One region of the Neobacillus sp. S1115 genome, then DNA from elsewhere that is predicted to be linked to it. Evidence: a T-box and tRNA genes for the amino acid it is inferred to sense, from the RefSeq annotation. Region 1 holds a T-box; the other holds one or more tRNA genes.
What was found. The T-box of region 1 lies ahead of serS (serine--tRNA ligase). A T-box ahead of a tRNA ligase gene usually reads a tRNA of that ligase, here a tRNA-Ser.

Region 1 (4,424 bases):
AACGGTTTATCACAGTTGTGCAAAATGCTAAAGATGCGAGCGGCAAAGGGGACTATAAGGCTCGCTTCGATGAGACTAAGAAAATGTTTGACTATGCATTTGCCAATACAACAAAAGAAACTATTGTACCAAAGCATTATCAGGTAAAGGGCCATAAAACGATACCTGTTATTAAGGGGAAGAATGACCAGGTAAAAGTTTATACAAAGTCAGCCATCAATATGGTCATTGAAAATGGCGAAAAGGAAAATTATAAACCGGTACTGGTATTAGATAAAAATAAAATTAACAAAAAAGGTGAACTAACAGCACCAATCAAAAAAGGTGATAAGGTCGGCTATTTAACAATAGAGCCTAAAAACAGCGATAAGGTCAACTTTTTAACTGAGGAAGGCAAAAGCAAATTACAAGTAGATGTCATTGCAGCCCAAGATGTTGAGAAAGCAAATTGGTTTGTCCTAATGATGCGGGGCATCGGAGGATTTTTCGGTGATGTCTGGGGAGGCATCTCCTCCACTGTTAAAGGCTGGTTCTAATTAGCTCTAAAGAACCTATAAGTAAAATGTTGGAAAGGATTCTTGTCTTGACAGGAATCCTTTTTTGTTGCTTTAATGATTTTATGGAATAAATAATTCGAATCGAATTAATAGGAATTTTCTAAATAATCAACGTTTTTAACGTGGAAAAACAAGGGGGATTTACAAATGAAAACAGGTACGGATCGGGTAAAACGTGGGATGGCAGAAATGCAAAAAGGCGGCGTCATCATGGACGTTGTTAATGCAGAACAGGCAAAAATTGCTGAGGAAGCAGGCGCAGTAGCGGTAATGGCGCTAGAGCGCGTACCTTCTGATATTCGTGCAGCTGGCGGCGTTGCTAGAATGGCAGATCCTCGAATTGTCGAAGAGGTTCTTAACGCTGTTTCAATCCCTGTTATGGCTAAGGCTCGTATCGGCCATATTGTGGAAGCACGTGTACTTGAAGCACTTGGTGTAGACTATATCGATGAAAGTGAAGTATTAACACCTGCTGATGAAGAGTTTCACCTATTAAAGAGTGACTTTACTGTTCCATTTGTATGCGGCTGCCGTGACTTGGGCGAGGCTGCCCGACGTATTGGCGAAGGAGCATCTATGCTTCGTACAAAAGGCGAACCGGGAACTGGCAACATCGTAGAAGCTGTCCGCCATATCCGCAAGGTTAACGCACAGATTCGCAAGGTTGTAAGCATGAACGAAGATGAACTTATGACAGAAGCAAAGCTATTAGGTGCACCATTTGAATTATTGCTTGAAATTAAGCGCAATGGCCGCCTTCCTGTTGTTAACTTTGCTGCTGGTGGTGTTGCAACACCTGCTGATGCAGCGTTAATGATGCAATTAGGTTCAGACGGTGTATTCGTTGGCTCTGGTATCTTTAAATCAGAAAACCCTGCGAAATTTGCAAGAGCGATTGTCGAAGCAACAACTCATTACCAAGACTATAAATTGATTGCTGAACTTTCAAAGGATCTTGGAACTCCAATGAAGGGTATCGAAATTTCTTCATTAGCCCCTGAAGCTCGCATGCAGGAGCGTGGATGGTAAAATGATTAAAATTGGCGTTCTCGCATTACAAGGAGCAGTTCGTGAGCATATTCAATCATTAGAAGCTTGTGGTGTCGAAGCCGTTGCCATTAAACACAAAGAGGAAGTAAAAGACGTTGATGGCCTTATTCTCCCTGGTGGAGAAAGCACGACAATGCGCCGCCTGATCGATAAATATGATTTTATGGATTCCTTAAAGGAATTTGCCCGGGAAGGTAAACCGATGTTCGGTACCTGTGCAGGCCTTATTCTTTTGGCAAAAAACATCGTCGGATACAGTGAGCCTCACCTAGGTGTGATGGACGTTACGGTTGAACGCAACTCCTTCGGACGCCAGGTGGATAGCTTCGAGGCTGACCTCGCTGTGAAAGATGTCGCGGGTGACTTCCCAGCAGTCTTTATCCGGGCCCCGCATATCGTAGAGGCAGGCGAAGAGGTCGAGATTCTTTCGAAGCATGATGGCCGCATTGTTTTAGCTCGTGAAGGGCAATTTTTAGGCTGTTCGTTTCATCCAGAACTAACGGATGACCATCGTCTTACAGCTTACTTTGTTGAGATGGTAAAAGAAGCAAAAAATCAAAAACAGCCTGTATAGATTGGTTGCTTTTGGCAAATAAATATAGTACTCTAAGTTATACAAATTAGAAATATGCAAAAGCAATGAGAGGAACTAGTAACAAGAGATTTATTCTAAAGAGAGCCGGTGGCTGGTGTGAACCGGTGAATAAGACTTGTGAATCCCTCCTCGAGTAGAGTGCGGAACACCTCATCACGAGGCTAGTAAGGACTCTCGGTGAAAAACCGTTACATTTTTAAGGTGGACAGATTCGTCTGTCAACCAGGGTGGTATCGCGGGTTAACTCTCGTCCCTGTTTTAGGGGCGGGAGTTTTTTGTTTGCCCTCGGATAAATAATAAAGGAGTGTTTAAGCATGTTGGATTTGAAGTATTTAAGAGCCAATTTTGCCGAAGTTAAAGAAAAACTGCAGCATCGCGGTGAAGATTTAACAGACTTAGGCCGATTTGAAGATTTAGACGTTAAACGACGCGAATTAATTGTCGAAGCGGAAAAACTGAAATCCAAGCGGAATGAAGTTTCTCAGCAAGTTGCAGTATTAAAACGTGAGAAGCAGGATGCCGATCACCTTATCAAGGAAATGCGTGAGGTTGGCGACCACATCAAGGAACTCGACGATGAACTAAGAGGCGTTGAGGAGACATTAGAACTATTATTGCTTAGCATTCCAAATATTCCCCATGAAACTGTGCCTATTGGCGAGACAGAAGACGATAACGTAGAAATCCGCAAATGGGGCCAGGTCCGCGAGTTCGGCTTTGAGGCGAAACCACATTGGGATGTAGCTGACCATTTGGGAATTCTTGATTTTGAACGAGCAGGAAAGGTGACCGGCAGCCGCTTTGTTTTTTATAAAGGTCTTGGTGCCCGCCTTGAGCGTGCGTTAATAAGCTTCATGCTTGACCTCCATGTCGATGAGCATGGTTACACAGAGATACTGCCTCCATATATGGTGAATCGCACCAGCATGATTGGAACAGGCCAGCTGCCAAAGTTTGAAGAGGATGCCTTTTTAATTGAAAACGAGGACTACTTCCTAATACCGACCGCAGAGGTGCCGGTTACTAATTATTACCGCGATGAAATTTTAAGCGGCGAAGAGCTTCCAATCCGCTTTGCAGCCTACAGCGCTTGCTTCCGTTCTGAAGCTGGTTCTGCAGGGCGTGACACAAGAGGCTTGATCCGCCAGCATCAATTCAATAAGGTTGAGCTTGTGAAGTTTGTAAAGCCTGAGGACTCTTATCAAGAGCTGGAGAAACTGACTGCTGATGCCGAAAAGGTTCTTCAATTACTGGAATTGCCATACCGTGTGTTAAGCATGTGTACGGGCGACCTTGGCTTTACAGCGGCAAAAAAGTACGACATTGAAGTGTGGATCCCGAGCTATGGAACTTACCGTGAAATTTCTTCTTGCAGTAATTTTGAGGCGTTCCAGGCAAGACGGGCTAACATCCGCTTCCGCCGCGACCCTAAGGCAAAACCGGAGCATGTGCATACACTTAATGGGTCTGGCCTCGCGATCGGCCGTACGGTTGCAGCTATTCTGGAAAACTACCAGCAGGATGACGGCAGTGTCGTAATTCCAGCTGTGCTGCGTCCATATATGGGTGGCCGCGACGTCATAAAGCCGTAATAAACAATGTATAACCAAGTTGAATAGCGCCTTTTTTAATGGCATATTAATAATGTTGACACAGGGTTAAATATATGATAAATTAACTTCTGTTGTCACGGAGGAATACCCAAGTCCGGCTGAAGGGATCGGTCTTGAAAACCGACAGGCGGGTTAAACCGCGCGGGGGTTCGAATCCCTCTTCCTCCGCCATCACAAGAAAAAACGCGCATAAAAACTGGAGATAAAAATTCGTTACAATCCTTTGTAACGGATTTTTTATTTTTAAAGAAAAAAGCACATATCAGGGATTACCCAATATGTGCTTTTGTTATATATAAAATTTCCTTTAGCTTGTCTTCTACTTCTTGGCATACTCGTTTGGCGTCAGCTTCACTATTCACCACATCGGTTGTGTCCATATCAATGACCAAAACCTCACTGGCATTATAGCGCTCCATGACCCATTCATCATAGCCCTTCCAAACCTCGAAATAATATTCCTTCAGTTCCGGGTTAATTTCAAAGCTGCGGCCGCGGGCCATAATCCGATCAATCACCGTATCAAACGATCCTTTTAAATAAACCATCAAATCAGGAGCTTTTTTGGGAAGTTCTTTTAACTCCTCCAGCATATTGTCGACTAACTCT
Region 2 (4,424 bases), 2.0 Mb from region 1:
AATCCCCGGCCCCAACCGAGTTTTTAACCTTACCTTTTGGAACATTAGCGAGCAGCGTACTATCCTTATTAATGAATACCGCTCCTTGATCAGCCAGTGAAACAATGACATTTTCAGCTCCCATCGAGACAAGCTTTTTCCCAAACGGGATGACTTCCTCAGGGCTTGATATTACGGTATCAAACAGTTCTCCTAGCTCATGATGGTTTGGTTTAATTAAAAACGGCTTAAATTTTAGGACATTTTTCAATAAGTCCCTTTCCGCATCAACAACAAATTGCGCTCCAGTTTCTTTACTAATTTTAACTAGCTCTTCATAAGTAGTTTTTGGCAATGAGCCTGGTATACTTCCCGCCAAGACTAATAAATCGTTCGCATTTAGTTGGCAAATTTTATCCTTCAGCAAGCCGAAAGCAGTCTCTGATATATCCGGTCCTTTTGCATTAATTTCTGTTTCCTGGCCTGTTTTAAGCTTTATATTAATCCTAGAGTCCTCTACGACCTTCACAAAATCTGTTTCTATATTTTCTTTTTCAAGAAATTGCTCAATATATGCTCCAGTAAAGCCTCCGATAAAACCAAGCGCTTTACTGTTCGTTTCCATTTGCTTTAAAACTCTGGAAACATTAATTCCCTTTCCTCCGGGAAATTTTGCTTCGCTCTCAGTTCGATGTAATTCTCCCAACTGAAAGCTATCAAGTTTCACAATATAGTCAACCGAAGGGTTTAACGTTAATGTGTAAATCATGCTGTCACGACCTTTATTGTGGTTCTATTTAAATATTGATGTCCAATTTCTTCTTCTAGTTCATTTGTAATAATCGAGGCTTCATGAATATCGGCAATTTTGGCAAATGATATTTCCGAAAACTTAGTACTGTCTGCCAGTACAAAAGCCTCCCTTGATAAGAAAACCGCTTTTTGCTTTACCATTGCTTCTTCTTGGTCTGGGGTGGTAAAGCCGAATTGAGGATGAATGCCATTTACACCCATAAAGCATTTGTCAAAACGGTAAAACTCAAGGCTTTCCAGGGCCCCCCGGCCAATTAATGCATTTGTTTTTTGTTTTGCAAATCCGCCAATTAAGAAAGTAGAAATACCTTTATTTAATAACCCCGGTAAATGCATAAAACCATTTGTTACCACGACAATATCGTTTGGCAGGCTATCAATCATTTCAAAAATAGTTGACCCTGCATCTAAATAAATGCAATCCCCTTCTTCCACTAAACCAGCCGCATATTTTGCAATCAACTGTTTTTCATGAAGGTTTTTGGAGGATTTCTCTATCATGCTAGGCTCCTGGAGTTTTCCCTGCAGCCTTGATGCACCACCATGGATTCTTTTTAAAAACTTTTGTTCCTCAAGTTGAGACAAGTCCCTGCGGATCGTTGATTCGGAGGAACACGTTAGCTCCATAATTTCCTGGATTTTAATAATACCCTTTTCCTTTAATAATTGTAGAATAAGCCGATGACGTTCAGGAGTTAACAAGTCATCACCACCTATTTTTTATTGTTATGTTTATATAATACTGTAACCGATTGCAAAAATCAATCGTTTTCAGTCAAAAACATCCAAGTTTTTGACTGATTTTTAGTAAAAAATAAAAAACCCTTCCAAAACCGTTCATATTTTTGCATTCATTAAATTTTTTTCTACCACTCTTATTAGTATTATGCTATAATGATCTTGTCTTTAATTATGCGGGTGTGGTTTAATGGTAGAATTTCAGCTTCCCAAGCTGACGGCGGGGGTTCGATTCCCCTCACCCGCTCCAAATGAGTTGGAGGAGTACCCAAGTGGTTATAAGGGGGCGCACTCGAAATGCGTTAGGACGGGCAACCGTTGCGTGAGTTCGAATCTCACCTTCTCCGCCATACATAGGACTAAAAACGCCAGAGATTTCTGGCGTTTTCTTATTGAAACAAAATATGTCATAATAATAAAGTCAATAATTTATGCAAAGGATGATATAGTTGAATATTACGGGTCATACATTAGAAAAATTGGAAGATCCATTTGGTTTATTATCGGGGGACCGTTACGAGATTTTTCTTGACCTTGATATAGATGAAGAGGATGAACTTTTTTCTGATAACGGTGTTGGGTTAAGGGTCCTTTTTGTAGTGGACGAGAACGGATCAAAAATCTCCAATTATCACTTTTTTGAAAAAGGGAGCGATAAAGTATTTGATTTTGCTCTTGAAGAGGATGAAGAGCAATTAGTTTTTGACTACTGCCAGAGCATAATTAGAGAAGATTAAAAGCAGGGGACTTCCCCTGCTTTTCCTTTTGTTCTAGGAAATTATAAATTAAGTCTTTGCGATAACTTTTTATCAGAATAGACATGTCCAGCTCCAGGCCATACGCCGCTGACCAGGGCGCTTGCGCTTTTGTTCTTGCTACGCTTCTTTTTTGATTTTTGTCGCTGTCTTCTTTCTTGGAGGAGCTGCAGCAGTCTTTTTCGGCTTGGTGCGATCAATTGAGGCCTGAAGGGCCGCCATTAAATCAGTTACATTCGTCGCAACTTCCTTCGTTGCGGCGGTTACTGTGTCTTTTCCTTGTCGTTTTGATTCAATTAATTCCAGCAAGGCAGTTCGATATTCATCTGTGTATTTTTCCGGCTCAAATACGGATGTTAATTGGTCAATAAGCAAAATAGCTGTATCCAATTCCTTTTTCGTTACCTTATCTTCTGAAGGCACATTCGGAACATCCGCAGCCTTACGAACTTCATCTGGAAAATGAATGGTTTCCATGACTAAGGTGTTCTCATAGACGCGAATAACCGCAAGCTGTTCCTTCGATCTTATCACAATTTTAGCTATCCCTACCTTTTGGGATTCCTCTAATGCCTTTCGCAAAAGTGAATAGGCCTTACCTCCTCCCTCATTTGGTGACATATAATAACTTCTCTCAAAGTAAATTGGGTCAATTTCTTCAATTTTGACAAAGTCAATAATTTCAACAGCCTTTTCTTCATTTTCCTTCCGCAGTTTTTCTAGATCTTCCTCATCAAGAACAACAAATTTTCCTTTCGTATATTCATAAGCCCTTACAATCTCTTCTGGTTTAACCTCTTCTTCACAAACAGTACAAACTTTTTCATATTTAATCGGGGCGTGACATTTCTTATGCAGTGTACGCAGCTTGATATCCTTATCTTCAGTTGCCGTATGAAGCTTGATGGGAATGTTAACAAGCCCGAAGCTGATACTGCCTTTCCACATTGTATGCATAAACGTTTCTCCAATCTTTTTGTTATTAGTTTTTGATCTCTTTGAGCTAACATTCCTAAAAACAAATGGAAATGGATGAAAGGCTTGTTTTTCAGCCAATATAATGAAAAAAGAAAGGGCATTTTCCATGAAACCGATGCTCCCCACGCTGACTTTTGATCAGCCTGTTCAGAAAGACTGGCTCTTCGAAGTAAAATATGATGGATTTCGAGCCATACTGGATTGGGATTCAAACGGGATCCAATTGACAAGCCGAAATGGGAAATCCCTATTACCACAATTTCCGGAAATAGAGGATTTTTTATTACAGCATGAAAATGAATTTAAACCATTTCTGCCGCTTCGACTCGATAGTGAACTTGTTTTCCTTGAAAATCCCTATAAAGCTAATTTTTCAGCCATTCAAATACGCGGCCGCTTAAAAGCAGCGAAAAAAATAGGTGAGCAAGCCAAAAATTCCCCCTGCCGCTTGATGATTTTTGATTTATTAGTCCAAAATGGGAAGCCGATGTATGGCCTTGAATTTTTAAAAAGAAAAGAAGAACTGAACAGATTATTTAAAAAAACAGGACTGGAATTAAATGCTGACCCATATAATAAGCAGCTTCTGCAGCCTGTTTTGGCCTATGAGGATTTTTATGAAATATGGGAAAAAGTGGTGCTATACGACGGTGAAGGGATTGTAGCTAAACACGCCTCAAGTATTTGGGAGGAAGGAAAGCGGTCTTTACAATGGCTAAAGTATAAGAATTGGAAATATGTCAGCTGCTTTGTCACCTCCTATGATAAAACAAATGGCTATTTTTATGTGGGGGTATATAAGGATGACTCCATTTTCGGGGTAGGACAAGTTTTGTTCGGCTTTAAACCGGATGAAAAACAGGCCCTTGGGCAAATCTTAAAACAAAATATGGTCAAAGAGGATACCCAATTTATTTTTGTAGAGCCGGCCATCTGCCTGGAAGTGAAATATTTGGAGCTTTATGAAAACCAGCTTCGCGAGCCTCATTTTGACCATTTCAGATTTGATTTGGTACCAGAGGACTGCACCTATGATAAATTTATTTTTCAGCAAAAAAATCTACCTGAAGACCTTGAAATCACTCATCCTGATAAGCCGCTGTGGGACAAGTTCAATATCAGGAAAGCTGATTATATTTTGTATTTAAGGGAAATTTCCCC

Region 2: it encodes a tRNA-Ser, which carries the amino acid that the T-box ahead of serS (serine--tRNA ligase) is inferred to sense. The anticodon was not compared.

What each region holds. Positions count from the first base shown of each region.
Region 1 is NZ_AP038275.1:18,406-22,829, forward strand. It holds gene ACZ5B7_RS00075 (D-alanyl-D-alanine carboxypeptidase family protein) at 1-536, shown strand, start outside; gene pdxS (pyridoxal 5'-phosphate synthase lyase subunit PdxS) at 705-1,586, shown strand; gene pdxT (pyridoxal 5'-phosphate synthase glutaminase subunit PdxT) at 1,588-2,181, shown strand; T-box leader at 2,238-2,460, shown strand; gene serS (serine--tRNA ligase) at 2,517-3,794, shown strand; tRNA gene ACZ5B7_RS00095 (tRNA-Ser) at 3,894-3,986, shown strand; gene ACZ5B7_RS00100 (deoxynucleoside kinase) at 4,085-4,424, opposite strand, start outside.
Region 2 is NZ_AP038275.1:4,312,214-4,316,637, forward strand. It holds gene pfkB (1-phosphofructokinase) at 1-748, opposite strand, end outside; gene ACZ5B7_RS20880 (DeoR/GlpR family DNA-binding transcription regulator) at 745-1,494, opposite strand; tRNA gene ACZ5B7_RS20885 (tRNA-Gly) at 1,707-1,780, shown strand; tRNA gene ACZ5B7_RS20890 (tRNA-Ser) at 1,789-1,880, shown strand; gene ACZ5B7_RS20895 (DUF6509 family protein) at 1,980-2,267, shown strand; gene ku (non-homologous end joining protein Ku) at 2,406-3,242, opposite strand; gene ACZ5B7_RS20905 (DNA ligase D) at 3,370-4,424, shown strand, end outside.